Regions from separate parts of the Geodermatophilus sp. SYSU D00691 genome, predicted to be linked through region 4. Evidence: predicted binding sites of a transcription regulator. Region 4 holds the regulator's gene; each other region holds the start of a gene.
The links. The regulator LexA, encoded in region 4, represses DNA repair genes until DNA is damaged. The targets are predictions, from matches to a motif close to TCGAACANNTGTTCGA.

Region 1 (6,987 bases), on a different contig from region 4:
CGTGGTGCACAACCTCGGCGGGGTGAGCCGCGCGATGCCCGACGCGGGCTTCGACTGGGCGCAGCGGTTCGACCGCTCGGCCAAGGAGTTCATGCTCAGCGACCCGACGGAGGTGGGCCGGCTCGACGGGCACCGCGACTACGACCTGGCGGTGCCCACGCCTGACCACTTCATCCCCCTGCTCTACATCGCGGGGGTGGCCGGGGCGACGCACACGCCGGCCGAGGTGCTGGTCGACGGCTACTCGTACGGGTCGCTGTCGATGACCGCGTACACGGTCGGCATGGAGGCGCCGGCGCCGGACGGCAGCGGGTTCGCCGCGCCGCTCCCGGACGGCCCGCCGCCCGACGGCGCCAACATCTGAGAGCCGGACCGGTCCGTAACCCCTCGGCGGCGCCCTCGTTGGAGCCGGGAGAACGAGCAGCTGCTCGCCGCGCCACCAGGGGGTTCCCGTTGTCCGTGCGCTCGTCCCGCAAGCCGCTCCGGGTGCTCGTGCCCGCCGTCCTCGCCGCCGCCGTCGTCCTGGTCCCCGGTGCGGCCGCCGCGGACGAGGGGAACGGCGACCCGCTCGGCGGCATCACCGGCCCGCTCCGGGACGCCCTCGGCGGCGGGGGGACCGGCGGCACCGGCTCCGCGCCGGGCGGTCAGCTCCCCGGCCCCGAGGACGTGCCGCAGCTGCCGCTGCCCGGCACCGGGTCGGAGGACGAGGCGCCGGCGCTGCCGGAGCCGCCGGCGGAGCTCGGGCCGGAGCAGCTGGCCGAGCTGCTGGCACCGCTGGGCATCTCCGAGGAGTGCGTGACCGGCGTGTACGAGGACTTCGAGGCCATCGGCGAGGCGCTCGCCGGCGGCGGGGAGGACCTGCTGAACCTGCTGACCCAGCTCGTCGGTGCCCTCCAGAACGGCGGCGCGGGGCTCGGCCCGGAGGCGCTCACCGAGAACGACCTGGCCACCGCGCTGCAGGACCTCGTGACGACGCTGCAGGAGCAGTGCGCGCCGGCGCACGGCGGCGGGACCCCGCCGCCTGCGGACGGCGGCCACTCGGCGCCGCCGGCCGCGAAGCCGCACGAGCAGGCGCCGGCCGCCCCGGTCGCGGCACCGGTCGCCGCGGCGCCGGTCAGCTACCTCGGCTACGCGCCGACCGGCGGGACCGGGGACGAGGCGGAGCGCGGCGGGCCGCTGGCCGCGCTGGCCGGGATCGTGCTGCTGAGCGGGCTCGGCGCGGCCGGCTACCGGGTGGGGACCCGTGGCTCGGGCGCGCGCGGCTGACCTGGTCCGGCCGCTCGCGGCCTTCCTCGTCGTCCTGGGTGTCGGGACTGCGCTCGTCCTGATCGTCTCGTCGCGGCCCCCGGCCGATGCGGCGCCGGCCGCGGCGGGAGCGGCGCCCGAGCTGGCGCCGCTGCCGGCGGACGCGCCGCTCGCCGCCGGGCCGATCGTGCCGGCGCGGCTGCAGATCCCGGCCATCGGCGTGGACACCACCGTGGAGTCCCGGGGCACCGTCGAGTACGAGAACCCGTTCACGGGGCAGACGGTGGAGGGCTACGACGTCCCCGACTCGATGTGGACGACGTCGTGGTGGTCGGACGGTCCGGCGCCGGGGTCGGGGCAGATGGCGGTGGTCCTCGGACACGCGCAGGCCGGCGGGGGCGCCGTCTTCGACCGGCTCGCCGACCTGCGGCCGGGGGACGAGGTCGTGCTCGTCGACGGGGACGGCGCCGTGCTGCGGCTGGCCGTGCTCGGGGAGCCGCTGACCGGGCTGGACAAGTCGACGTCCGCGCTGGCCGACGCGCTGAACGGGCACCCCGCCGACGCCGACGTCGCCCTGGTCACCTGCGGTGGGGAGTTCGACGAGGACGCCGGGGCGAGCGAGGAGAACGAGGTCGTCTTCGCGACCGTGATCTGACGGTCAGGCCGTCTCGCTGCCCGCCGCGTCGGTGATCCGCGGGAACGGCGTCGTCGAGAAGACGACCTCGACCGGCAGGCCGAAGAACTCGGCGATGCGCAGCGCCAGGTGCAGGCTCGGGTTGTACTCGCCGCGCTCGAGGTAGCCGACGGTCTGGTAGTGGACGCCGAGGGCGTCCGCCAGCTCCCGCCGGGTCACCCCGCGCTCGGCGCGCAGCAGCGCGATGCGGTTGTAGACGGCGTCGCCGCTGCGGTCGCCGCTGTTCACCGGACCCACTGCAGCGCGGCGTCGCGGGCCGCCTCGACCGACGAGCCGGACTGCCGGCGCGCCATGCGCCGGAGCACCGCCGGGGTGACGAGCAGGCCCACGACGGCCCACGCGACGAGGACGAGCACCGCGGTGCCCGTGCGCCACTCCCCACCGAGCTCGGCGGCGGCCGCCTCGGGCGGGAGGAACGCCGAGCGCATGAGCAGGCCGATCCAGTAGACGGGGAAGAACTGCGCCACCGCCTGGACCCAGCCCCACATGATCTGGATGGGGACGAAGATCCCGGAGATCGCGGTGATCACGATGACCGGGAGCATCCCCCACGTGCCGACCTTCTGCACGCTCGGCACGACCGAGCCGAGGATCATCCCGAGCGGCAGCGTGGCCAGGAGTCCGAGCACGATGACGAGCACGACGGTGAGCCAGCCGGTGGCGCCGTTCTGCATGACGTCGTCGAAGAGGAAGACGCTCGGCACGAGGATGACGAGCATCTGCGGCACGACGCCCAGTGAGTGGTAGACGAGCTGCCCGGAGACGTAGCCCTGCATGCCGTGGGGGATGGCCTTGTGCCGCAGCAGCGTGCCGTCCTCGCGCTCCATGGCGAGCGCGTAGGCCGGGCCGATGATGACCCCGAACGCGATGAGCGCACCGAGGATGCTCGGCAACGCGACCGTGGGGGTGAGCAGGTCGGTGCCGGCGACCTCGTCGTCGCGGTTGATCCAGAGGTAGAGCAGCGTGGCCAGCGCGGTGAACAGGTAGAAGCCCTGGTCCTGCGGGCTGCGGATGCTGAGGACGAACTCCGTCCAGCCGCGGCGGATGCCGCGGCCGATCGCGTGCCGGGTGGCGTTCATCGCACGACCTCCGCCAGCTCGACCGCGCTGCGGTCGCCGGACTCGTGGCGCTGCACCAGCGCCAGGTAGGTGTCCTCCAGGCTGGCGCGGCGGACCTCCAGGTCGGCCACCGCGTCGCCGTGCTGCTCGAACAGCCTGCGGACGAACGGCGTGGGGTCCTCGGTGGCGTGCACGAACCGCTCGCCGTCGCAAGCCCAGCGGACCTCGGCGCGGCCGGCCACCTGGCGGGTGAGCGCGTCGGCGCTGCCGTCGGCGACGATGCGCCCGCCGGCCAGGATGAGGATCCGGTCGGCCAGCCGCTCGGCCTCGGCCAGGTCGTGCGTGGTCAGCAGGATGCTCGTGCCCTCCAGGTCGGAGAGCCGGTGCACGAGGTCGTGGAAGTCGCGCCGCGCCTGCGGGTCGAAGCCCGCCGTCGGCTCGTCGAGGAAGAGCAGGTCGGGCCGGCCGATGATGCCGACCGCGACGTCGAGCCGTCGCCGCTGACCGCCGGAGAGGGTGACGATCTTGCGGTCGGCGTGCGTCGTGAGCCCGACCGTCTCGAGCAGCCAGTCCACGTCGTACGGCCCCGGGTGGTCGGGGCGGGCGTAGGGCTCGAAGTAGCCGGCGAGGTAGGTGAGCAGGCGCCGCGGTGACCAGCGGGCGTGGTCGCGCCACGACTGGAGCACGATCCCCACCCGCGACCGCCAGGCGTCGCCACCACGCGCCGGGTCCTGCCCCAGCACGCTGACCTCGCCGGCCGACCGCAGCCGGAAGCCCTCGAGGATCTCGATGGTGGTCGTCTTGCCCGCGCCGTTGGGCCCGAGGAGGCAGACCACCTCACCCGGACGGACGTCGAAGTCCACCCCGGCCAGCACGTCGTGGTCGCCGTAGCGCATGCGCAGGCCGCGCACCGAGACGGCGGCCTCGGGGTCGGGCTCGACGGGCGCGGCTGGGCCGGGGGACTCGGTGCGCACGGGCTCCATCGGGCACTCCTCTGGGCGCCGGGATGCGAGAGATAGTAGGAGTGCTACATCCGTAGTACAAGTACTGCTGGGTTCTTCACCCGGCGCGGGCGAGGTGGGGGTCGTCGGCGGGTGGCCGGATCACCAGGATCTCGGTGCCGTCGGGCCGGTAGGTGTGCCACCGGCCGGCGGTGTCCCGCTCGATGCGGAAGCCGTGGTGGACCTGGGTGTGGTGCCGTTCGCAGAGCAGCCCGGAGTTATCCAGGCTGGTCTCGCCGCCCAGTGCCCAGTGGACGACGTGGTGCACCTCCGACCACCAGTGCGGGGCGTCGCAGCCGGCGAAGACGCAGGTCGTGTCGCGGGCGATCACCGCCTGGCGCAGCGCCGGGGTGACCAGGCGCCGGGTGCGGCCCAGGTCGAGTGGTTCCCCGTGGGGTCCGAGCACGATCCGGGTGAGGTCGGCGTCGCAGGCCGCCCACCGGGCCCGCGCCGCGGAGAGGACCGCGCCGAACCCGGTGCGGGCGGCGCCCCGGCCGGTCGCCGGGTCGAGCAGGTCGGCGAGGTGGACGGTGACCGCGACCTGCGGCTTGACCGTGCGCAGCAGCGGCAGCGTGCCGCAGCCCAGGTGGAGGTCGGCCAGCTGCACCGCGGCGTCGGCCTGCCGCCGCGCCAGGCTCCGCTCATCGCCGGCCGGCCGGTGGGCCTGCTCGAGCGCGATGATCGCGGCCTGGAACCTCTCCCCGCCGACCGCGTCCAGCTCGCCGCGGAAGAACAGCCGCCCGTCCGCCCGCCGGGTGAAGGTCAGCGACCGCTGCTCGGTCGGATCGGGTTCGGGCCCGTCGGCGTCGAGCCGCTCGAGGAAGGCGTGCACCAGGTCGTCGAGCTCGGCGTGCGCGTGGCCGAGCGCGAAGGTCACCAGCTGCTGGGCGATGCCGGCCAGGTCGCCGTCGGCCTCGGCGATCAGCCGCAGGTGACGGGGCTGGGTGAGCTGCCCGAGCACCGCCACCTGGTCGCCGGTCAGCGCCCCGGCCGCGTGCGCCGCCGCCACCGCGGGCAGCAGCTCCAAGGCGCGGCCGTTGCGCACCACCTGCGAGGCGGCGGCCCTGGCCAGCCGGCCGTGCCCGCGCAGCCAGGCCTGGGCGGTGGCCATGCCGTCGCCGGCGAAGGCCTGTTTGCCGTCGGCGATCCGCACGGTGCGGGCCAGTTCGGCGTCGATCCGGTTGCGCAGCGTGACCAGGTCGGCGGTGCGCTCCAGCAGGTCCTCGGCGGGCAGCGCGTGCAGATCCTCGCCGGCGAGCGCGTCCAGCGCCGAGGCCACCTCGTCCACCGGAACACCTCCCCACCCGCTCGATCAGGTGTTCGAAGTCTACCGCCGGACCGGCCGGGTCGCCTCCTGAATCCCCAGCTCAGCCGCCTGTCCACAGATGCGGGCAGATTGTTGACACGGCTCGGGGTCCGGCGCGACGCGCTGCAGGCCGTCGAGCTGACCAGTCCGCCCTCCTCGACGGCTCACCAGGCGAACCGCAGCGTGAAGCGGGTGAGGTCAGTCCTCGTCCTCGGCGTCGTCCGCCGGGGCGAGCGAGCGCCCGGGAAGCGCGACGACGTCGCCGACCACCCACACGGCCGGTGGCCGGACGCCCTCCTCGGCCATGGTCTTCGCCAGCCCGTCGAGGGTGGTGCGGACGACGCGCTGGGTGGGCGTCGAGCCGTCGGTGACGACGGCGACGGGCGTCTCCGGCGCCCGGCCGTGCGCCACCAGGGCCGCGGCGATCACCGGTGCGGTGTCGACGCCCATGAGCACCACGAGCGTGCCGCGCAGCCGGCCGAGCGCGGCCCAGTCGACCAGCGACTGCGGGTGACCCGGCGGTACGTGCCCCGAGACGACGACGAACTCGTGGGTCAGCCCGCGGTGGGTGACCGGGATGCCGGCCAGCCCGGGCACGCCGATCGCGCTGGTCACGCCCGGGACGACCTCGACCGGGATGCCTGCGGCCACGCAGGCCTCCAGCTCCTCCATGCCGCGCCCGAAGACGAACGGGTCGCCGCCCTTGAGGCGGACGACGCGCTTGCCGGCCCGCGCGTGGGCGACGAGCAGCTCGTTGATCTGCTCCTGCGCCATCGAGCGCCCGCGCGGCAGCTTCGAGGCGTCGATGACCTCGACCTCCGGGGGCAGCGAGGCCAGCAGCGACTGGGGCGCGAGGTGGTCGGCCAGGACGACGTCGGCCTGCGACACCGCCTGCTGCCCGCGCACCGTGATTAGCCCCGGGTCGCCCGGGCCGCCGCCGACCAGCACCACCGCACCGGGCCGGTCCGGACCGGAGCGGCCGGCGCGGTCGGCGATGGACCCGTCGGTGAGCCCGGCGACGACGGCGTCGCGCACGCCCACCGCCCGCTGCGGGTCGCCGCCGCCGTGCACGCCGACGACCAGGTCGCCCTGCCGCCCCACGGCGGGCGTCCATACCGAGGACGCCGACCGGTCGTCGGCGCGGGCGCAGAAGATCCGCGCCGCCTCGGCCTCCGCCGCCACCGCCGCGTTGACCGCCGGGTCGTCGGTCGCCGCCACCGCGTACCAGGCGCCGTCGAGGTCGCCCGGCTCGTAGCGGCGCCGCACCCAGGTCAGCGCGCCCGGCTCGACCAGCGCCTCCAGCGCGGGGGTCACCTCGGGGGAGACGACGGTGACCAGCGCCCGCGCCTCCAGCAGCCCGGCCACCCGCCGGTGCGCCACCTGGCCGCCGCCGACGACGACCACGCGGCGGTCGAGCAGCCGCAGGCCGACGGGGTAGACGACCCCCGACCCGGGGTCCACGGGCGTCGCCGACATCAGGCCTTCTCGGTCACGCCGGCCGAGTCGAAGGTGGCCACGTCGCGCAGCGCGCGGGCGGCCGACTGCGCCAGCGGCAGCGCGAGCAGCGCGCCGGTGCCCTCGCCCAGTCGCAGGTCCAGCCCCAGCAGCGGGCGCAGGCCCAGCGCGCGCAGCGCGAGCCCGTGGCCCGGCTCGGCCGAGGTGTGCCCGGCGAGCGCGTGCTCC
Region 2 (6,987 bases), on a different contig from region 4:
GGTCGAGCAGCGTGGCGTCGGAGAGCAGCACGCCGCACGGGTGCAGGGCGATGTGCCGGGGCAGGCCGTCGAGCCGGGCGACCAGGTCGAACATCAGGTCGAGGTCGCCGGTCCCGCCGCCCCGCTTCGACCCCATCCGGCTGGCCCGCAGCTCGGGCAGGTCGCGCAGCGCGGCGTGCACCTGGTTGGCCCGGATGTGCGGGAACGCCTTGGCGATCGCGTCGACCTCGGCGATCGGCATGCCCAGCGCGGCGCCGACGTCGCGGACGGCGTGCCGCACCCGGTAGGTGTCCATCATCGAGATGCAGCTGACCCGGTGGGCGCCGAAGCGGTCGATCACCGCGTCGTAGACCTCCATCCGGCGGGCCGACTCCACGTCGATGTCGATGTCGGGCAGCTGGTGGCGCAGCGGGGAGAGGAAGCGCTCCATCAGCAGGCCGTAGCGGATCGGGTCGACGTCGGAGATGCCGAGCAGGTAGGTGACCAGGCTGCCGGCGCCGGAGCCGCGGGCGGCCGCGCGGACCCTCAAGCTCTTGATGAGGTCGACCACGTCGGCGACGGTGAGGAAGTAGGAGGGGTAGCCGAGGGAGTCGATGACCGCCAGCTCCTCCTCCAGCCGCACGCGGACCCGCTCGGTCAGCGCCATCCCGCGGCGGCCCAGGCCGGCCTCGCACCGCGCGCGCAGCACCTGCGAGGGGCCCATCCCCCGCTCGGCGGCGGTGGTGACGACGTCGAGCTCGGGATAGCGCACGGTGCCGATGCCGAGGTCGTCGCGGACGTCGACGGCGCACTGCTCGGCCAGCCGCGCGGTGCCCTCGAGCAGCCGCAGCGCGGCGTCGCGGTCGGGGCCGACGAGGTCCTCGGCGACCTCGGCCATCTCCTTGCCCGACTTCAGGTAGCCCTCGGCGGTGCGCCGGTCGACGTGCCGCAGGTCCAGCGGCACCAGCCGCCGGGCGGCGTCGAGGACGTCGGCGGTGGGCGCGTCGAGGGCGTCGACGTAGCGGACGGCGTTGCTGAGCACCACCGGCACCTGCTGCTCGGCGGCGAACCGCAGCATCGCCCGCGCCCGCGCCCGGTCGCCGCGGCCGCGGTGGTGGACCAGCTCGACCGCCAGCCGCCCGGGCCCGAACACCGCGCGCCAGGCGGCCAGGACGGCGGCGGCCTCGTCGGCCCGGCCCTCGGCCAGCGCCCGCCCCACCGGCGACTGCGGCCCGAGCAGCGCGACCAGGCCCGGGGCGTGCTCGGCGGCGACCGCCAGCGAGCTCACCGGCTCGCCCCGGGTGCCGCGCAGGTGGGTGGCGCTGGTCAGCCGGCACAGCGAGCGCCACCCCTCGCCGTCGCGGGCGAGGAAGGTGACCCGCGGCAGCCGCGGGTCGACGCTGGACCCGCCGCGCGCGGGCACCCGGCGGGCGGCCGACGGCCCGCTCAGCCGCGACGCCTCCCCCAGCGGCCGGGCCAGGGGCCGCGGGACGGCGGAGTCGACGGCCGGCGCCATCGCGAGGTCCACCCCGAAGATCGGCCGCACGCCGGCCGACCGGCAGGCGAGCGCGAACTTCACCGCGCCGTAGAGGCCGTCGCGGTCGGTGAGCGCGAGCGCGCCCATGCCGTGCTCGGCGGCCCGGGCGACGAGGTCGGCGGGATGGTTCGCGCCGTACCGCATCGAGTAGCCCGAGGCGACGTGGAGGTGGACGAAGGGGTCGGCGTTCACTTCCTCGAGCCGGACCCGCCGACCACCCGGGGACGGGGGGCGGCCGGCCGGACCGGCTCGGGGACGAGGGTGCCGAGGGTGTGCTCGACCACGGTGAGGAAGGCGCCGACGTCGCGGACCAGGTCGTCGGCCTCGCGCTCGGTGACCGCCCGGGAGAGCCCGGCCTCGGCCGCGGCCCGCTTGGCGGCGCCGGCGGCGAAGAAGGTGGCCCACTCCCCCAGCTCGGGCGCGACCTGGCCGAGCAGCACCCAGGCGCTGCGCGGCCGGCGGCGGCCGGCCTCCGGGCGGGTGCGGGCGGCGAGCACGGCGGCGGCCCCGCGCAGCGCGCCCAGGTGCGCGGTGGCGTACCGACGGCGGGGGTCGTCGGTGCACTCCGCGGCCTCGGCCAGGGCGCGGCGCGCCTGGTCGAGCAGCCCTGCGGCCGCCGGGGGCAGGGGCGGTGGCAGGGGCAGCTGGTCGGCGGACTCGAACGACATGGCTCGTGCGGCGCCCATCAGTCGTGCACCCGCACGAGCCACCAGCGGTTGCCGGCGGCGTCCCAGGACAGGTCGTAGACGCCGGCGAAGCTCATCCGCGACCGGCCGGCCCGCACCGCCTCGACCCGCCACACCTCGCGGGAGGCGACCAGCTCGGCCGAGGCGCCGGAGGAGGACCCGGAGGCGGCGGCGTGCTGCCGCCACCACGGGGCGGTCTCCACCCAGGAGTCGAGCAGCTCGCCCACGACGTAGCGCGACTGCCCGCGCCAGAACTGCGCCGGGCCGAGCGGGCCGCGCTCGACCTGCACCTCCTCGCCGAGCCGGGTTCGATCCCCGACCCCGGCCCCGCCGAGCACCCGGCTCATCGCACACTCCCCTGCTCTGCCTCGCCGCCGGTCCACCGCCCGGGCGGGGAAGGACCCGAGAGCGGCGGATGCGGCTGCGCTCGGACCCACCTGGTGTTCGAACAACTGTTCGAACACCAGGAAGTACACCGGACGGGCACGGGCCCGTCAAGTCGAGCGCCTCCCGGCGCGCCGCCCCTCTCGACCCCGATGGAAGCAGCCACCACCGACGGTTTCCGCGGTCGGCGGGGACCCGGGAGGAGGACCCGGGGGCGGATCGGGGCGCGCGGGTTCCGGGGCCGGTGGCAGGATTCCCCCATGACCCGTCCCGCGCACCCACGGGTCGCCGAGATGGCCGAGCTGCTGGCCGCCTCCGGCGCCTCCGGCCGGGTGCGCGAGCTGCCGGGCAGCGCCCGCACCGCCGCCGAGGCCGCCGCGCAGCTGGGGGTGCCGGTCGGCGCCATCGCCAGCAGCCTCGTGTTCGACGTCGACGGGGCGCCGCTGCTGGTCCTCACCAGCGGCGGCCACCGCGTCGACGAGATCCAGGTGGCCGGCCTGCTCGGCGTCCCGAACGTGCGGCGGGCCTCGCCCGACTTCGTCCGCCGGCACACCGGCCAGCCGATCGGCGGCGTGGCCCCGATCGGCCACCCCGACCCGATCGGCACGCTGGTCGACGTCGAGCTCGCCCGCTACGACCAGGTGTGGGCCTCGGCCGGGCACCCGACGGCGGTCTTCCCCACCAGCTACGACGAGCTGCTCCGGCTCACCGCGGGCACCGCCGCCGAGGTCGGTGGCGCCCTCGAGCCGGGCACCGGCCCCGACGTCCAGGAGGCGGTGGAGGCACCGTGACCGGCACCCGGCCCGCCGTGCGGGTCACCGAGCTGCCCGTGCGGTGGATCCGCGACCACATGCACGAGGCGCTGACCATCTACGGGCTGGCGATGGGCTACGACCCCTCGGTCGTGGCCGGGCGCTACGGCTACGCCATGCAGCACACCGAGCGCGCGGGCTTCCGCGCGGTGGGCGCCTTCGCCGAGACGCCGGACGGCGAGGAGCTGGTCGGCTTCGGCTACGGCTACCTGGTCGCCCCCGGGCAGTGGTGGCACGACCAGGTGCGCGCGGCGCTGGACCGGCGGACGGCGAAGCGCTGGCTGCCCGGCGCGTTCGAGGTCTGCGAGCTGCACGTGCACCCCGACCACCAGAGCCGCGGCCTGGGCCGGCAGCTGCTGCACGCGCTGCTGGCCGACCTGTCCTACCCGGCCGCGCTGCTGTCGACCCCGGACGCCGACACCAAGGCCTTCCGGCTGTACCACGCCGACGGCTTCGTCGACCTCGCCCGGGGCCACCACTTCCCCGGCGACTCCCGCCCGTTCGCGATCCTCGGCGCCCGCCTGCCGCTGCGCCCCGCCGCGACCTGACCGGCGTGCCGCAGACCTCCACCGTCGACGCCGTCGTCGTCGGCTCGGGCCACAACGGCCTGGTCGCCGCCTGCTACCTCGCCCGCGCCGGCCTGTCGGTGGAGGTCGTCGAGCGCGACGACGTCCTCGGCGGGGCGGTCTCGACCGTCGAGCGCTGGCCCGGCGTGCGGGTGGACCGCGGCTCCAGCGCCCACGTGATCGTCCGGCACAGCGGGATCGTCGAGGAGCTCGACCTCGCCGCCCACGGCCTGGAGTACGTCGACTGCGACCCGTGGGGCTTCGCCCCCGGCGACCCGCCGCTGGTCTTCTCCCGGGACCTCGACGCCACCTGCGCCTCGATCGCGGCCGCCTGCGGGCCGGACGACGCCGCGGCCTACCGGCGCTTCGTCGAGGTCTGGGGCCCGCGCAGCCGGGCGGTGGTCGCCTCCTTCGGCCGCCGCCCGGCGGCGGGCAACCTGCTCCGCGCCTTCTGGCCGCTCGGCGCGCCCCGGGACGGCCGGCCCCGGACGCCCGGCGGCGACCTGGCCGTCGACTTCCTGGGCTCCGGCGACGCGCTGCTCGACCGGTGGTTCACCAGCGAGCGGCTCAAGGCGGCGCTGGCCTGGTTCGGCGCGCAGTCCGGCCCGGCGGTGTCGGAGCCGGGGACGGCGGCCATGGTCGGCTGGGTCGCGCTGCTGCACGACGTCCCGCCCGGGCACCCGGTGGGCGGGTCCGGGGGGCTGACGCAGGCGCTGCGGCGCCGGCTGGAGGCCGACGGCGGCCGGGTCTCGCTCGGCGACGCGGCCACCCGCCTGCTGGTCGCCGACGGCCGGGTCACCGGGGTGGAGACGGCGTCCGGACGGCGGATCGCGGCCGGCACCGTCGTCGCCGCGTGCCACGTCCTGGCCACCCGCGCGCTGGCCGGCGACGCCGCTCCCCCGGCGCTGGCCCACGCCGACCCGCCGCTGGGCAACGGCTTCGGCCTCGTCGTCCGCTGCCTCACCGACGCCCCGCCGTCCTACCCCGGGGCGGGACCCGAGGCGCTGGCCGGGCTGCAGCTGCTGTGCACCGACCGCGCCGAGCTCGCCGCCGCGCACGGCGACTGGCGGGCCGGCCGGCTGCCGCGCGTGCCCGTGCCGCTGGCCATGTCGTTCTCCGCGAGCGACCCGACGCTGGCCCCGGCCGGGCGGCACGTGGTCACGCTCTGGGGCCAGTGGTACCCGTACGACCTGGCCGACGGCGGCGACTGGACGGCGCTCGCCGACGCCGAGGCCGACCGCCTGATCGCCGCCGTCGACCGGTTCGCACCGGGTTTCGCCGCCTCGGTCCTCGACCGCTACGTGCAGACGCCGCTGCGGCTGGAACAGGAGCTGGGCCTGGTGCGTGGCAACGTCATGCACGTCGAGATGGGCCTGGCCAGCATGTTCGCCCTCCGGCCCACGCCGGCGCTGGCCGGCTACCGGGTGCCCGGGCTGGCCGGCCTGTACCTGGCCGGGGCGTCGACCCACCCCGGCGGCGGCGTCTCCGGCAACTCCGGGCGCACCGCCGCCCGCCTGGTGCTGGCCGACCGGCGCCGGCGCCGCCTGCCGCGGTGGCGCCGGTGACGACGGCGACCGCGCCCGGGGTGGCCGCGCGGCACCTGCCGCTCGCCCTGGCCGGCCTGCTGGTGCTCACGGCGATCGCCTACCCGCTCACCGACGGCGGCGCCCGCGACGCGGTGAGCTGGGCGATCGTGCTGCTCGGCTCGGCGGTGTCGGTGACCCACGCCGGGATCTCGCGCGGGTGGCGCACGGGGCTGGGCGTCGCGGCGCTCGTCGTCGCCACGGCGCTGGTCTTCGAGGCCGTCGGGCTGGCCACCGGCTTCCCCTACGGCAGCTACACCTACGGCGACGTGCTCGGGCCGCGGCTGCTCGGCGTGCCGTTCCTGGTACCGCTGGCCTGGCTGATGATGGCCTGGCCGAGCTGGGTGCTGGCGGCCCGCCTGGCGCGCCGGCCGGCGGTCCGCGTCCCGGTCGCGGCGGGCGTCTTCGCCGCCTGGGACGTCGTCCTGGACCCGCAGATGGTGCAGGCCGGCTACTGGACGTGGGCGCACCCCTCTCCCGGCCTGCCGGGCATCGACACCGTGCCGCTGACCAACCTGGGCGGCTGGCTGCTCGCCGGCCTGGTGCTCATGGCCCTGCTCGACGCGCTCGTGCGCCGCACCGCGACCCCACCGCGGATCGGGGACGCCGCCCCCCTGCTCTCGCTCGGCTGGATGACCCTCGGCGGCGCGCTGGCGCACGCCGGCTGGCTCGGCCTGCCGGGCTCGGCGGCGTGGGGTGCGGCGCTCGCCGTCCCGGTCCTGGTCGCGCTCGCCGTGCAGCGGCGCCGCGCGTGAGCGGCGCCGCCGTGCGGCTGCTGGCCGGCGCCTCGGTGGCCGGGGCGCTGCACGCCGCCGTCAACACCGCCCTGCTCCGCCGCCCGCCGGCGGCACCGCCCCCGGTGCGGCGGCCGGTGACCGTCGTCCTGCCGGTGCGCGACGAGGAGCGGCAGGTGGCCGCCTGCCTGGCCGGGGTGCTCGACCAGCGGGGCGTGCCCGACCTCCGCGTGGTGGTCGTCGACGACGGCTCCACCGACGGCACCGCCGCTGCGGTCCGGGCGGTCGGCGACCCGCGGGTGCGGCTGGTCGCGGCCGGCGAACCGCCGCCCGGCTGGCTCGGCAAGCCGCACGCCTGCGCCGTCGGCGCGGCCACCGCCGGGGTCGACGACGTCCTGGTGTTCCTCGACGCCGACGTGCGGCTGTGGCCCGACGCGGTCGCCGCCGCCGTGGCGGTGCTCGACGAGCACGACCTCGACCTGGTCTCGCCGTGGCCGCGGCCGCTGGCCGGCACCGCGGCCGAGCGGCTGGTGCAGCCGCTGTCGCCCTGGCTGTGGGCCACCACGCTGCCGCTGCGGCTGGCCGAGCGGTCGCCGCGACCGTCGCTGGCCGCCGCCAACGGGCAGTTCCTGGTGGTGCGCGGACACGCCTACCGGGCGGCCGGCGGCCACGCCGCGGTGGCCGGCGAGGTGCTCGAGGACATCGC
Region 3 (6,987 bases), on a different contig from region 4:
CCGGCCCGCCGGGAGGCCTCGTCGGCCAGGTCGGCGCGTTCGGCCGTGCGCACCAGCCGGTGGGCATGGGCCAGCGTCTGCAGGCACCCGCGCACCGCCGCCGACGCATGCTCGACCGCCCGGTCGGCGGCCGCCCACCAGCCGGAGTCCGGGGGATCGTCGGGCGGGCCGTCTCCCGGTTCGGGGAACGGGTCGGGGTCGGGGTGCAAGCCGGCCGCGAACTCCGCCTCCTCCCGGGCGTCGGCGGCGGCCAGCTCCGCCTGCAGCTCCAGCCAGCCGTCCTCCAGCGCCCGCTCGGCCGCTGCGACCACCTCGGCCGCGGAGAGGGGGTCGGGGTCGTCGAACTCGCCGGCATCCAAGCGGCGCTCCCAGTCGGCCTCCCAGGCCTCGTGCGCGGCGCGCATCTGCTCGGTCCAGTCCTGCGGATCGGGGCCGGGGTCGACGAAGCGCTCGTCCTCGTCCCACCCGCCCGACTCGGCGGGGGAGGCGTCGGTGTCCGGGGAGGCGTCTGTGTCCGCGGCGGCGCCGAGGTCGGCGCCGGTGAGGGCGGCCAGCAGCTGCCGGGCCAGCTCCGCCGGGATCACCTGACCGCCCAGCTCGGCCGGGGCGTCACCGCCGAGCACCGTGCCGATCGGGGCGACTAGGGTCAGCGTCACCTGCACCGGCGGCCGGTCGCCGGCCCCCGGCAGCAGCACCAGGTCCAGCAGCACGTCGACCAGCTTCTCCCCGCGGGTGCGGGTATCGGCCGGATCGACCGGCAGCGCGTCGACGTGCGCCTCCAGGGCGGCGATCAGCGCCTGCGCCTCCGGGAGGGTCAGCAGCGCGACCACCGAGGCCATCCCCGGCCGCCGGTCGCCCTGCACGCTCACCCCGCGCCGCTTGACCGCCCTGGCCAGCTCGTCGGCCGCCTTGCGGACGTTGCGGGCGGTGACCTCGCGCAGCACCTTGGCGCCCAGCTGCGGCGGGGTGGTGATCGTCCGCCTGGCCGCCCGGGCGGCCACCCAGCCCAGCACCGCGGCCTCCACCTCGGTGCGCACCGCGTCGTCGGCGATGGGGGCGACGTGCTCGCGCAGGCACCACAGGTGGTCCTCGGTGAGCATCCCGGCCTCGAGGGCGGCCAGCGTGCCCAGCAGCCGGTGCACCAGGGTCAGGGCCTCGTCCAGCAGCCGCTCCGCCTTGCCCTGCGCCCGGGCCAGTCCGATGGACAGCTCCGGCACCGCCCACTCCGACACGGGTCCGAGCAGCTCCGGCCGCGACCGCCACCGCTCCGCGCTCATCGCACCCGGCACGCCCTGCGGCCGGTCCAGCTCCACCGGCCACGTCCCGGCGAACTCCGCCAGCGCGCGCGACCGCAGCGCCACCTGCCGGGCGATCTCCCGGTCGGCCGCCTGCACCGCGGCGAGCGGACCCGACGCCAGGTCGGTCTGCGGCGCGAACACCGTGGTCGTCGCGGGAGCGGTCACGTGATCGATCATACGTTCGATGACGACAGCTCGCGTCGAGCCTGTGGACAGGTCCACGCAGTTCAGCCCCCCTGTGGACGGAGGGCTCGGCACGGGACGTCGTCCAGTCGGTACGGTTTGCCCGACATGCCGCGGGAGGTGCCCGCCGGCCGGACCGTGGAGACGCCGTGACCGATACCGCCTCCGCACCCGCGGACGCGGGCCTGCTGGGCGAGGCGCTCGACGCCGTCCCCGACGGCGTGGCTGTCTTCGACGGCGACTGGTCGATCGTCTACGTCAACGGGGCCGCGGCGGAGCTGCTCGGCCGCGACCGCGCCGACCTGCTCGGGCGCAACATCTGGATCGCCCTGCCGGAGCTCGGCGGCACGATCTTCCACAGCTTCCTGCTGCACGCGCGCAGCGTGGGGGAGCGGGTCACCTGGCACGGCTACTACGCGCCCGGCGGGCGCTGGCTGAGCGCGACCGCCGTGCGCAGCGGCGACCGGCTGCACGTCAGCTTCCGCGAGCCGGCCGACCGGCATCTGGAGGCCGCCGCACCGGTGGAGAGCCCCGTCGTCGCCGACGTCGACGCCGACCGGCTGCGCTATCTCGCCGAGGTCAGCGAGTCGATGATCAGCACGCTCGACACCGACGAGACTCTCGACCGGCTCCTCGACCTGATCGTCCCGCGCCTGTGCGACTGGGCCGTCGCAGCGCTGATCGGCGAGGACCGGCGGCCCGTCGAGAGCGCCCGGCGCCACCGCGACCCGGAGATGGTCGGCTACCTCGACACCTACCTCGACCGGCCGGAGCAGGGCGGCAACGAGGACAGCCCCATGGCCGCCGCGTTCTACACGGGCGAGCCGATCAGCGTGCACCCCATCCCGGCGGAGCTGGTCGAGCCGCAGCTGACCACCGACGAGGTCCGCACGGCCTGGCAGCGCCTGGACTCGGACTCGTTCACCATCGTCCCGCTGCGCGCCCGCGGCGAGACCTTCGGCGGCATCGCGCTGATGAACACCCGGGCGCGGGGGCCGCACAGCGAGATGGAGATCGCCACCGCGGTCGAGGTGGCCCGCCGGGCCGGGCTGGCCCTGGACAACGCCCGCCTCTACGGCCGCCAGCTCAAGGTGGCCGAGACCCTGCAGCGCAGCCTGCTCACCCCGCCGCCGCAGCCCGACGACCTAGAGATCGCCGTCCGCTACCAGCCGGCGGCGAGCAACATGCACGTCGGCGGCGACTGGTACGACGCGTTCCAGCAAGCCGACGGCGCCACCCTGCTCGTCATCGGCGACGTCGTCGGCCACAACGTCGACGCCGCCGCGGCGATGGGGCAGATCCGCAGCATCGTGCGCGGCATCGCCTTCGACCGCCAGGAGTCGCCCGCGCGGGTGCTCACCCGGGTCGACGACGCGCTCGGCGGCCTGCGGATCGGCACGCTCGCCACCGCGCTGATCGCCCGGATCGAGCAGTCGCCGGAGGAGGAGGGGACGGGCCTGCGCATGCTGCGCTGGTCGTCGGCCGGGCACCTGCCCCCGCTGGTGCGCCACGCCGACGGCGCCGTCGAGATGCTGACGTCGGCCCCCGAGGCGCTGCTCGGCACCGACGTCCCGCAGGACCGCACCGACCACGTCGCCCGGCTGCTCCCCGGCGACACCCTCGTCTTCTACACCGACGGCCTCGTCGAGCAGGGGCGGACGACGATCGACGACGGGCTCGACCGCCTCGTCCGGCTGCTCGCCGAGGTGGGCGGGCTCGGCGTCGACGCGCTGTGCGACGCGCTGCTCGACCGGATCGTCGCCCGGCGGTCGGAGGACGACGTCGCGATCGTGGCCGTCCGCTGCCACCCGCAGGCCGGGCCCGGGGACTAGATTCGGTCCGAGACGTTCCGCGGGAGGTCGGCCATGGACGAGCGGCGACCCGAACTCAGGATCTCCGACCGCGACCGCCACGCGGCCGCCGAGAGGCTGCGGCTGGCGCTCGGCGAGGGCCGGCTGGACCTCCTGGAGTACGAGGACCGGCTGACCCGGGCGTACGCCGCCGTCACCCGTGCCGACCTCGAGCCGCTGTTCGCCGACCTGCCGCCCGCCGACGAGATGTCCGCGCCGCCGTCCCCCGCCCTGGCGTCCCGCCCCGCGCCGAAGGTCGCCCGCCTGCCCCTGGCGCTCAAGGTGCTCTGGACGGTCTGGCTGGCCGTCGTGTCGATCAACCTCACCGTGTGGGTGCTGGTCAGCGTCGACGGCGAGCCGGACTACTTCTGGCCGATGTGGCTGCTCGTGCCCGGCGCCGCCCTGTTCGGCGTCTCCGCCGCGGTCCTCGGGATGCGGCGCCCGCCGTCCGGCGGAGCCACGTGAGCTGCGCCACCGCGGCGGTGTAGACATCGGGGGTGGTCGCATCCCTCCACCCCCGCGTCACCGAGGGCACGGTGCTCCGCTCGGGCCTCGACCCCGGCGACGAGCAGTACCGGGTCAACCGGGCGGCGTCCCTGGCCCTGCTCGCGCAGCTGGACGAGCAGCTCGACCTGGCCCGCGCCGGCGGCGGGGAGCGCTACGCGGCCCGGCACCGCGCGCGCGGGAAGCTGCTGGCCCGCGAGCGGGTGGAGCTGCTGCTCGACCGCGACTCGGCGTTCCTCGAGCTCTCCCCGCTGGCCGCCTGGGGCACCGACTTCACCGTCGGCGCCAGCCTGGTCACCGGCATCGGCGTGGTCTCCGGCGTCGAGTGCGTGGTGATCGCGCACGACCCCACCGTCCGCGGCGGCGCGATGAACCCCTGGTCGCTGAAGAAGTCGCTGCGCGCGCTGGAGATCGCCCGGCGCAACCGGCTGCCGGTGGTCAACCTCGTCGAGTCCGGCGGCGCCGACCTGCCCACGCAGGCGGAGATCTTCGTGCCGGGCGGCAAGGTGTTCCACGACCTCACCGAGCTCTCGGCGATGGGCATCCCGACGATCGCGCTGGTCTTCGGCAACTCCACGGCGGGGGGTGCGTACCTGCCGGGCATGTGCGACCACGCCGTGCTGGTCGACGGCGGGGCCAAGGTGTTCCTCGGCGGGCCGCCGCTGGTCAAGATGGCCACCGGCGAGGACGCCGACGAGGAGGAGCTCGGCGGCGCCCGCATGCACGCCCGCGTCTCGGGTCTGGCCGACCACTTCGCCGTCGACGAGCGCGACGCGATCCGGATCGGGCGGCGGATCGTCAGCGAGCTCAACTGGCGCAAGCTCGGCCCGGGACCGTCCCTGCCGACCGACGAGCCCCTCTACGACCCCGACGAGCTGCTCGGCATCGCCCCGGCCGACCTGCGGGTGCCGTTCGACCCGCGCGAGGTGCTCGCCCGCGTCGTGGACGGCTCCCGCTTCGGCGAGTACAAGGCCGAGTACGGCACCAGCCTGGTCACCGGCTGGGCGTCGGTGCACGGCTTCCCGGTCGGCGTCCTGGCCAACGCCCGCGGCGTGCTGTTCGGCCCGGAGGCGCAGAAGGCCACCGAGTTCATCCAGCTCGCCAACGCCGCCGACACCCCGCTGCTCTTCCTGCAGAACACCACCGGCTACATGGTCGGCAAGGAGTACGAGCAGCGGGGGATCATCAAGGACGGCGCCAAGATGATCAACGCCGTCAGCAACAGCACGGTCCCGCACCTCACCGTGAACCTCGCGGCCAGCTTCGGCGCCGGCAACTACGGCATGAGCGGCCGGGCGTTCGACCCGCGCTTCGCCTTCGCCTGGCCGGGCGCCAAGCTCGCCGTCATGGGCGCGGCGCAGCTGGCCGGGGTGCTCTCGATCGTCGGCCGGGCCGCGGCCGCGGCGTCGGGCAAGGAGTTCGACGAGGCCGCCGACGCGGCCCGGCGACGGGCGATCGAGGCGCAGATCGAGGCCGAGGCGCACGCCTTCGCCGTCACCGGCCGGCTGTACGACGACGGGCTGCTCGACCCGCGGGACACCCGGACCGCGCTCGGCATCGCGCTGTCGGCCGCGCACTCCGGACCGATCGAGGGGCGCCGCGGCTACGGCGTCTTCCGGATGTGAGGCGCGCGTGATCAGGAAGCTGCTCATCGCCAACCGCGGCGAGATCGCCCTGCGGATCACCCGCACCGCGCGGGAGATGGACATCGCCACGGTGGCCGTCTTCTCCGACCCCGACGCCGGCGCGCCGTTCGTGGCCGCCGCCGACGAGGCCGTGCGGCTGCCCGGCGCGACCCCGGCGGAGACCTACCTGCGCGGCGACCTGCTCCTCGCGGCGGCGCGGGCCACCGGCGCCGACGCCGTCCACCCCGGGTACGGGTTCCTCTCGGAGAACGCCGGCTTCGCCCGCGCGTGCGCCGACGCGGGGCTGGTCTTCGTCGGCCCCTCGCCCGAGGCGATCGGGGCGATGGGGTCCAAGACGGCGGCCAAGGAGCGGGTGGCCGCCGCCGGGGTCCCCACGCTGCCCGGCGCGGTCATCGGCGCCCGCGGGGAGCTGAACGAGGCCGCGCTCGCCCGCGCCGGCGAGGGGATCGGCTACCCGCTGCTGGTCAAGGCGGCGTTCGGCGGCGGCGGCCGGGGCATGCGGATCGTCCGGGAGGGCGACGAGCTGGCCGAGGCGGTGGCCGCGGCCCGGCGGGAGGCGGCGTCGGCGTTCGGCGACGGAACGGTCTTCCTCGAGCGCTTCGTCGAGCGGCCGCGGCACGTCGAGGTCCAGGTCGTCGGCGACACCCACGGCACCGTCGTCCACCTCTTCGAGCGCGAGTGCTCGATCCAGCGGCGGTACCAGAAGATCGTCGAGGAGTCGCCGTCGCCGGCGGTGACCCCGGAGCTGCGCGCCGAGCTCGGCGCCGCCGCCGTCGCCGCGGCCAAGGCGATCGACTACGTCGGCGCCGGCACCGTCGAGTTCGTGCTCGACCGGGCGGGGCGGTTCTTCTTCCTCGAGGTCAACACCCGGCTGCAGGTCGAGCACCCGGTCACCGAGCTGGTCACGGGCCTCGACCTGGTGCGGGTGCAGCTGCAGGTGGCCGACGGCGAACCGCTGCCCCCCGAGGTCACCGGAGCCTCGCTCACCGGGCACGCGGTCGAGGCGCGGCTCTACGCCGAGGACGTCGCGGCCGGCTTCCTGCCCGCCACCGGCACGGTGCACCGGTTCCGCGTGCCTCAGCTGCCCGGCCTGCGGGTCGACGCCGGGGTCGCCGACGGGTCGGTGGTCGGCGTCCACTACGACCCGATGCTGGCCAAGGTGATCGCGCACGGCCCCACCCGCGACGCCGCCTGCCGCACGCTGGCCCGCGCGCTGGCCGGGGCGCGCGTGCACGGCGTGACCACCAACCGCGACCTGCTCGTCGGGCTGCTGCGCGAGGACGAGTTCCGCCGCGGCGAGATCGACACCGGCTACCTGGAGCGGCACGACCCGGTCGAGCTGGGGCGGTCCGGGGACGAGCGGCTCGCCCTCCGGGTGCACGCCCTGGCCGCCGCGCTCGCCGGCGCGGCCGGGCGCCGGGCGGCCGCGGGCGTGCAGGCGGCGGTGCCCAGCGGCTGGCGCAACGTGCCGTCGGCCGACCAGACGACGACCTTCGCGCTGGACGG
Region 4 (6,987 bases):
CCTCGCGCGCCTTGGTCTCGATGAACTCCTCGATGTCGGGGTGGTCGATGTCGAGGACGACCATCTTGGCCGCACGGCGGGTGGCGCCACCGGACTTGATGGTCCCGGCGGAGGCGTCGGCGCCGCGCATGAAGCTGACCGGACCGGAGGCGGTGCCGCCGGAGGAGAGCAGCTCCTTGGAGGAGCGGATGCGGGAGAGGTTCAGGCCGGCGCCCGAGCCGCCCTTGAAGATCAGCCCCTCCTCCCGGTACCAGTTCAGGATCGAGTCCATCGTGTCGTCGACGGCGAGGATGAAGCAGGCGCTGACCTGCTGCGGGGCGCTCGTGCCGACGTTGAACCAGACGGGGCTGTTGAAGCTGAAGTACTGGTGCAGCAGCATCCAGGTCAGCTCGTGCTCGAAGATCTCGGCGTCGCCCTCGGTGGCGAAGTAGCCGTGCTCGCGACCGGCGGCGCCGTAGGTCAGGACGACGCGGTCGATGAGCTGGCGCAGGCTGCTCTCCCGCTGCGGGGTCCCCACCGCGCCGCGGAAGTACTTCGTCGTGACGATGTTCGTCGCGTTGATGCTCCACTCGGCGGGGAACTCCACGCCGCGCTGCTCGAAGTTGATCGAGCCGTCACGCCAGTTGGTCATGACGACGTCGCGGCGTTCCCACGTCACCTCGTCGTAGGGGTGCACGCCGGCGGTGGTGAAGACCCGCTTGACCTTCAGGCCCTTCCCCCGGGCAGGCGCCTTGCCCCCGCGGCGGACGCGGGCGGAGGACAGGCGGTCGTCGGTCTCGGTCATGGCTTGGAGCTCTCCCTTGGTGCGGCTGCGGCTGGGGAAGCGCCGCGATCGGTGGTGCCCTGACAGGTGTGTAGCGGGTGGTGCTGACAGTTCTCGCTGGTCGTGGCCGGTTTCCGGCGGCGGTGCCGGAGGGTCGCCGGCTGGGGCTAGGTGCGCCCGCGGCGGCGGATCGGCGGCCCCTCGGGCGGCAGACCCGGCAGCGGCGGGGTGCCGCCGGGCAGGTGGCGCGCCCGCAGCTCGGTGATCTCCTTCTCGAAGTCGTCGAGGGAGTCGAACGCGCGGTAGACGCTGGCGAAGCGGAGGTAGGCCACCTCGTCGAGCTCCCGCAGCGGGCGCAGGATCGCCAGGCCGACCTCCTGGCTCGGCACCTCGGCCGCGCCGGTCGCCCGGATGGCGTCCTCCACCTGCTGGGCGAGCTGCTGCAGCTGCGCCTCGTCGACCGGCCGCCCCTGGCAGGCGCGGCGGACGCCGGCGACGACCTTGCTGCGGTTGAACGGCTCGCTCACCCCGCTGCGCTTGACGACGGCGAGCACCGCCTCCTCGACGGTGGTGAACCGGCGCCCGCAGGCGGGGCAGGAACGACGGCGCCGGGTGGTCGCGCCCTCGTCCGCCTCGCGCGAGTCGATGACCCGGCTGTCGGGGTTGTGGCAGAACGGGCACCGCACGGTGATCGACCCCCTCCCGCGGCTCGCCCAGGCCCTCCGCCCGGACCGGTCCTGTGGACTCTCCTGGGGACATCCGGTGGATGTCCCGGGGAGAACCTGAGGATCGGGTGTGGACGGTCTTACAGACCTGTAACTACTAGATGTGGGGGAACCCTAGGCCGGGCTCCACTACATGTGCAAGACGACCCGCGAGAGTTCTGTTCCACCGAGACTCGGCCGTGACCAGCCGCAACAACGCGGCGCAGGAGTCACACGACACGCCGCGCGACGCGCCCGCCGCGTTGTGCCCGGTGCGGTAGGGGCGCATCCTGCGTGACCCGCCACGGGCGGCCCGGGGGCACACCGAGCGGACCCCGGAGGGACGCCGGTACCGCGGATCGGGCCCGTCAGACGCCGGTGAGGGTGTCGTCCCGGTGCGCGGCACGCGGCCGTGGCGCGGACCCGCCGCGCCCGACGCCGTCCAGGCGCATCGGCCGCGTGTACAGGTCCGGCTCGGGCGAGGGGACCACCTCGGGGAGCCGCGGAGCGGGCACGCGCACCGGCTCCTCGATCACCGCGGCCAGCACGCCGGTGTCCGCGGCGCGGTGCCGGCCCGACCCCGACGGGGAAGCCGGCGCCCGGTGCCGACCGACGGGCACGGCCACACCGACCGCCGGGAACTCGGCCGTCTCACCCACGACGCGCGAGTCGGCGCGACGGCGCCGGCCGGCGGGGTGGCTCGCCCGGCTGGCGGCGTCGTCCCGGACCGCCGGGAACCCGCGGGTGGCGGCCAGGTCGGACACGGCGCCGGCGCGCGCGGCGCCCGGCGCCGCGGGACGGCCCCGACGGGCGGGGCCGGTGGCGGAGACGTCGGTCAGGCGCATGCTGCGCGTCGCGGCCATGTCCTCCCCGACGGCCTCGGTGGCGGTCGCGACCGCGTTCACGGCCGGCGCGGGCGCCACGGTCAGGTGGCGCTCCGGCAGGCGCAGGCAGTCGAGGCCGGTCCACACCGACTCCTCGACGCCGCCCACGGCGAGCCGCACCCACACCTGGCACCCGCCCTCGGCGTCGTGGCGCCAGCCGAGCAGCGAACCGGGCAGCCACTCGCCCGCCGAGTAGACCTCGACGGCCTGGGGTGAACTGGTGAACACCGCTGCACGACTCTCGATGGCGCCTGGCACGCGACGACCGTATGCGCCGGAGTCAGTACACAGCGTGAAGCTACGGGTACTGAGGGTTGACGAAGTCGGCACCTCGATCTTGTCGGTGTCCTTGCGGCACCCGCTCGGCTCGGAGGTGGCGCCCGGCCGGTCGGCGCTCACGGCAGTTCGAGGACCTGCCCCGGCACCAGCTCGGTGCCGTCGAGGTGGTTGACCCGCTGCAGCGCGTCGACGACGGCGCGGACGTCCTCGTCGCCGGCCACCGCGCCGGCGATGGACCACAGCGTGTCCCCCGGCTGGACCACGACCCGGCTCTCCCCCACCAGCTGCAGCCCGTCCTCGCCGCCGCCGGTGACCAGCGGACCCAGCCAGGAGCCCACCGCCACCCCGGCACCCAGGGCCAGCGCGACCGCCATCCGCCGGGCGCGCCGGGTCAACCGGAGCGGGGCCGGCTCCGGGCGCGTCGCAGCGGCCCGCGGGGGAGCGGTGCAGCCACCGCCCCGCACGGGCCGCACCGGGGCGGCCGGACCCGTGGCGGGGACCTGCCCGCCCGGCGCGGGCCGGCGGGGCCGGGGGGCCGGCGGGGTCGCGGCCGGCGCCCTCCCGGCCCCGGCACGCGGCGCGGACTGCGGCGCCCTGGCCGGCCGCGCCACCTCGGGCGGGCAGGCGACGGAGCGCAGCGACGGGCGCCAGGGCGCCTGCACCGACTCGTCGAACTCCAGCACGGCCTGCTGCACGCTTCCCACGGCCACTCCTCCCGGATGTTGCGGATCCCCGACGTTCCCGAACAGGTGTTCGAATCGAACGTCCGTGCGATGTCTACCGGAGGCCGCCGACAGAAGCGACCCGACACGGCCTGGCTTCGAACGTGTGTTTGATAGTTCGCGTCGACAGCGCTACCGTCTGCTACCGACGACGACGGACGCGCGGGACGGCTGCACCGGCCCGGCGGGCGAGGAGGAGACGTGGCGAGCACGAGGGGGACGTCGGGCGGACGCCGGGCACCCGGCGACGGCGGCACGGGCACCCGGCGCCGCGCCGCGGGCGCCGGCGAGCCGGCCGGGGCGACCGGGACCGCGACGGAGGAGCGGACCGCGGCCGTGCGCGCCTTCCCCGACCGCGGCGAGGCCGGCGACGGGCTCACCCAGCGGCAGCGCCGCGTCCTGGAGGTCATCCGCGACTCCGTCGAGCGGCGCGGCTACCCGCCCTCGGTGCGCGAGATCGGCGAGGCGGTCGGGCTGTCGTCGGCCTCCTCCGTGGCGCACCAGCTCTCGGTGCTGCAGAAGAAGGGCTGGCTGCGCCGCGACCCCAACCGCCCCCGCGCCCTCGACGTGCGGCTGCCCGGCGAGCAGTCCCTGCCGGCCGCGGCGGCCACCGGCAACGACGACACCGCCGTGCCGGCACCCACCTACGTCCCCCTCGTCGGCCGGATCGCCGCCGGCGGCCCGGTGCTCGCCGAGCAGGCCGTGGAGGACGTCTTCCCGCTGCCGCGCGAGCTCGTCGGCGACGGCACGCTGTTCATGCTCAAGGTCGCCGGTGACTCCATGGTCGAGGCCGCGATCTGCGACGGCGACTGGGTCGTCGTGCGCCAGCAGCCCACGGCCGAGAACGGCGAGATCGTCGCGGCCATGATCGACGGCGAGGCCACGGTCAAGACCTACAAGCGCCGCGACGGGCACGTGTGGCTGCTGCCGCACAACCCGGCGTACGAGCCCATCCCGGGTGACGACGCGACGATCCTCGGCCGGGTCGTCACCGTCCTGCGCCGGGTCTGACCGCTCGGCGGGGCTAGTCCCCGCTCCACCGGAGTCGCCGGAACAGGCTGCCCACGCCGACCACCAGCGTGGCGACCGCGGCGGCGACCAGAGCGGCGGTGAACGTGGGCGGCCCCCCGGCGGGGTCGCCCGTGACCGCCGCCGACGCCGCGGCGGCCACCGGCTCGAGCTGGGCCGTGGTCGGCACGACGGTCACGTCCCCCGGCAGGCCCTCACCGGCGACGACGAGCTGGCGGTCGTCCGCGCTGAAGCTGATCGCCTCGCCCTGCGGCGCGGGCGGCAGCGGCACGCGCACCGGCTCCCCGGCCAGCGCGCCGGGCACGTCCGACCCGCTCAGCGGCCAGACGTAGGCGTCGGTGTAGGTGCGCAGCGCCAGCAGGCGGCCGTCCCGCGACACCGCTCCCCCGGTCGCCATGAGCTGACCGGCACGGCCGACCGGGCCGCCCTCGGTGCCGGTCAGCGTGAAGGTCACGGTGCCCACCCGCTCCAGCGCCACGGTCCCGCCGTCGGCCGGCGGCGCGGTGGGCCGGTAGAGCCCGCTGGCGCCGAGCACCTCCTTGGTGACGAGGTACGGCGTCCCGTCCGGGGCGAGCAGCAGCGACTCCGCGTCGTGCGGCCCGTCGGGATAGGTCAGCCGGTACACGCCGGTGGTCCCGTCCGGGCGCAGCGCCAGCACGGCCACGGAGGGCCGCTCCAGCCGGTTGTCGCCGATGTCGGCCACCCAGACGGTGCCGTCGGCGCCGACCGCGAGGTCCTCGGGGTCGTAGGGGTCCACCGCACCGGTCCGGACCTCCACCACCGCGCAGGCGGTGTCGAGGACGACGACGGAGAGCTGCTGGCCGCCGTCGTCGAGGGCCACCATGCGGTCGCCCACGACCACCAGGCCCGAGAGCTCGGCCAGCCGGGGGTCGGTCACCTGGCACAGCGTCTGCGGTGCGGCGGTGTCGGTGGCCGCCTGCGGCGTCTCGGCGGGGGCGGCCGCGGCCGGGACGGCGGCGCCGAGCACGAGCGCGCCGGCGAACGCGCCGGCCCTCAGCAGGCGCGCGGGCACGCCACTACGCGGGCCGGCCGTCTCTGGCACGAACCCAGCGTGACAGAACCGTCGCGTCGAGTGCATGCACCACGCCCAGCAGCAGGATGCCCACGGCCGCCCCGACGACGGCGTCGGTGACCCAGTGGAAGTCCAGGGACACCATCGCCACGGCGGTGGCGACCGGTCCGAGGACCGAGAGCCACCGCAGCGCGCGCTGGACGGGCGCCGGCAGGCCGAACTCCACGGCCTGCCACCGGGCGACGCCCCACATGAGGACGGCGTTGGCCACGTGGCCGGACGGGTACGACTCGCCGTCCCGGTGGAAGAACGACCCCGGGTAGGCCGGCGCGGTCCGGCCGGTGCCGTACTTGAAGCTGTAGACGACCGCGGTGAGCAGGAAGAGCGCGACCAGCACGCGCAGCAGCGGCAGCAGCGTGCGCCGCGTCCAGCACGTGTAGCCGACCAGCACGGCGAGCATGAGCAGGATGAAGCCGCGGCCGCCGAGCTGCGTCACCGCCCAGACCGGCCAGTAGGCGGCGGAGTCGCGCAGCCCCCAGGAGCTGACGACCTCGGAGACCCGCAGGTCCATCCACTCCAGCCAGCCGCGGCTGAGCAGGTCGACCGTCACCGCCGTCGTCACGACGGCGGCGACGCCGAGCAGCCACCACGGCGGCCGGCCGACCGAGACCACCCGCACGGGCTGCGGCGGCGAGCCGGGGTCGGCGGACACGTCCCCGGGCCTCCGCCGCACCGCGCCGCTCGTCACGGCCTCACGGTACCGGGCCGTGATCCGTTCGTGACCTGCATCGACCCGTACGGGTGCCGTGTGCCGCTCAGGCGATCGGCGTCGCGAACTCCTCGAGGACGCCGGCGAGGGCGCCGTCGACCCGCGCGGTCAGCCGTGTGCCGCCGGCCTCGTGCTGCTCCGACAGGACCTCGCCGTCGCGGTGCACCCGGGCCACGAGGTCGCCGCGGCCGTAGGGCACCAGCACCTCGACGTCGACGTCCGGGTGCGGCAGCCGCCCCGCGATCTCGTCGCGGAGCCGGTCGAGGCCCACCCCGGTCCGGGCGGAGACCCACACGGCCCCGGGCAGCGCCTGGCGCAGGGCCAGGACGTCGTCCTCGGTCATCGCGTCGACCTTGTTGACCACGATGAGCTCCGGCACCGCGGAGGCGTCGATCTCCGACAGCACGGTGTGCACGGCGTTGATCTGGCCCAGCGGGTCGGGGTCGGAGCCGTCGACCACGTGCACGAGCAGGTCGGCGGCCGCGACCTCCTCCAGCGTCGAGCGGAAGGCGTCGACGAGCTGGTGCGGCAGGTGGCGGACGAAGCCGACGGTGTCGGTCAGCGTGTACTCACGGCCGTCGGCGGTCTCGGCCCGGCGGACCGTCGGGTCGAGGGTGGCGAACAGCGCGTTCTCGACCAGCACCCCGGCGCCGGTCAGCCGGTTGAGCAGGCTGGACTTGCCGGCGTTGGTGTAGCCCGCGATGGCGACGCTGGGGACGGCGTTGCGGCCCCGGTTGGCCCGCTGCGTGGCGCGCGCGGTCGACATGCCGGCTATCTCGCGGCGCAGCTTGCTCATCCGCGCGC

Region 1: a site for LexA is predicted at 5,307-5,322, ahead of ACI797_RS00700 (DUF222 domain-containing protein). Genes of this name have one in related genera too.
Region 2: a site for LexA is predicted at 2,647-2,662, ahead of ACI797_RS15235 (DUF6504 family protein). Genes of this name have one in related genera too.
Region 3: a site for LexA is predicted at 1,468-1,483, ahead of ACI797_RS01950 (DUF222 domain-containing protein). Genes of this name have one in related genera too.

The regions. Positions count from the first base shown of each region.
Region 1 is NZ_JBJGYZ010000001.1:137,381-144,367, reverse strand. It holds gene ygiD (4,5-DOPA-extradiol-dioxygenase) at 1-364, shown strand, start outside; gene ACI797_RS00725 (hypothetical protein) at 460-1,266, shown strand; gene ACI797_RS00720 (class F sortase) at 1,244-1,900, shown strand; gene ACI797_RS00715 (helix-turn-helix transcriptional regulator) at 1,904-2,167, opposite strand; gene ACI797_RS00710 (ABC transporter permease) at 2,164-3,018, opposite strand; gene ACI797_RS00705 (ABC transporter ATP-binding protein) at 3,015-3,980, opposite strand; gene ACI797_RS00700 (DUF222 domain-containing protein) at 4,057-5,286, opposite strand; gene cobA (uroporphyrinogen-III C-methyltransferase) at 5,503-6,780, opposite strand; gene cobT (nicotinate-nucleotide--dimethylbenzimidazole phosphoribosyltransferase) at 6,780-6,987, opposite strand, start outside.
Region 2 is NZ_JBJGYZ010000019.1:80,260-87,246, forward strand. It holds gene ACI797_RS15225 (DNA polymerase III subunit alpha) at 1-1,708, opposite strand, end outside; gene ACI797_RS15230 (SAV_6107 family HEPN domain-containing protein) at 1,705-2,202, opposite strand; gene ACI797_RS15235 (DUF6504 family protein) at 2,202-2,549, opposite strand; gene ACI797_RS15240 (YbaK/EbsC family protein) at 2,847-3,377, shown strand; gene ACI797_RS15245 (GNAT family N-acetyltransferase) at 3,374-3,946, shown strand; gene ACI797_RS15250 (phytoene desaturase family protein) at 3,952-5,529, shown strand; gene ACI797_RS15255 (carotenoid biosynthesis protein) at 5,526-6,302, shown strand; gene ACI797_RS15260 (glycosyltransferase family 2 protein) at 6,299-6,987, shown strand, end outside.
Region 3 is NZ_JBJGYZ010000002.1:94,420-101,406, reverse strand. It holds gene ACI797_RS01950 (DUF222 domain-containing protein) at 1-1,463, opposite strand, end outside; gene ACI797_RS01945 (SpoIIE family protein phosphatase) at 1,631-3,313, shown strand; gene ACI797_RS01940 (DUF1707 SHOCT-like domain-containing protein) at 3,347-3,796, shown strand; gene ACI797_RS01935 (acyl-CoA carboxylase subunit beta) at 3,829-5,460, shown strand; gene ACI797_RS01930 (acetyl/propionyl/methylcrotonyl-CoA carboxylase subunit alpha) at 5,468-6,987, shown strand, end outside.
Region 4 is NZ_JBJGYZ010000038.1:46,488-53,474, forward strand. It holds gene ACI797_RS23060 (vitamin B12-dependent ribonucleotide reductase) at 1-784, opposite strand, end outside; gene nrdR (transcriptional regulator NrdR) at 931-1,449, opposite strand; gene ACI797_RS23070 (hypothetical protein) at 1,836-2,609, opposite strand; gene ACI797_RS23075 (LysM peptidoglycan-binding domain-containing protein) at 2,747-3,334, opposite strand; gene lexA (transcriptional repressor LexA) at 3,554-4,363, shown strand; gene ACI797_RS23085 (hypothetical protein) at 4,377-5,414, opposite strand; gene ACI797_RS23090 (phosphatase PAP2 family protein) at 5,419-6,162, opposite strand; gene hflX (GTPase HflX) at 6,230-6,987, opposite strand, start outside.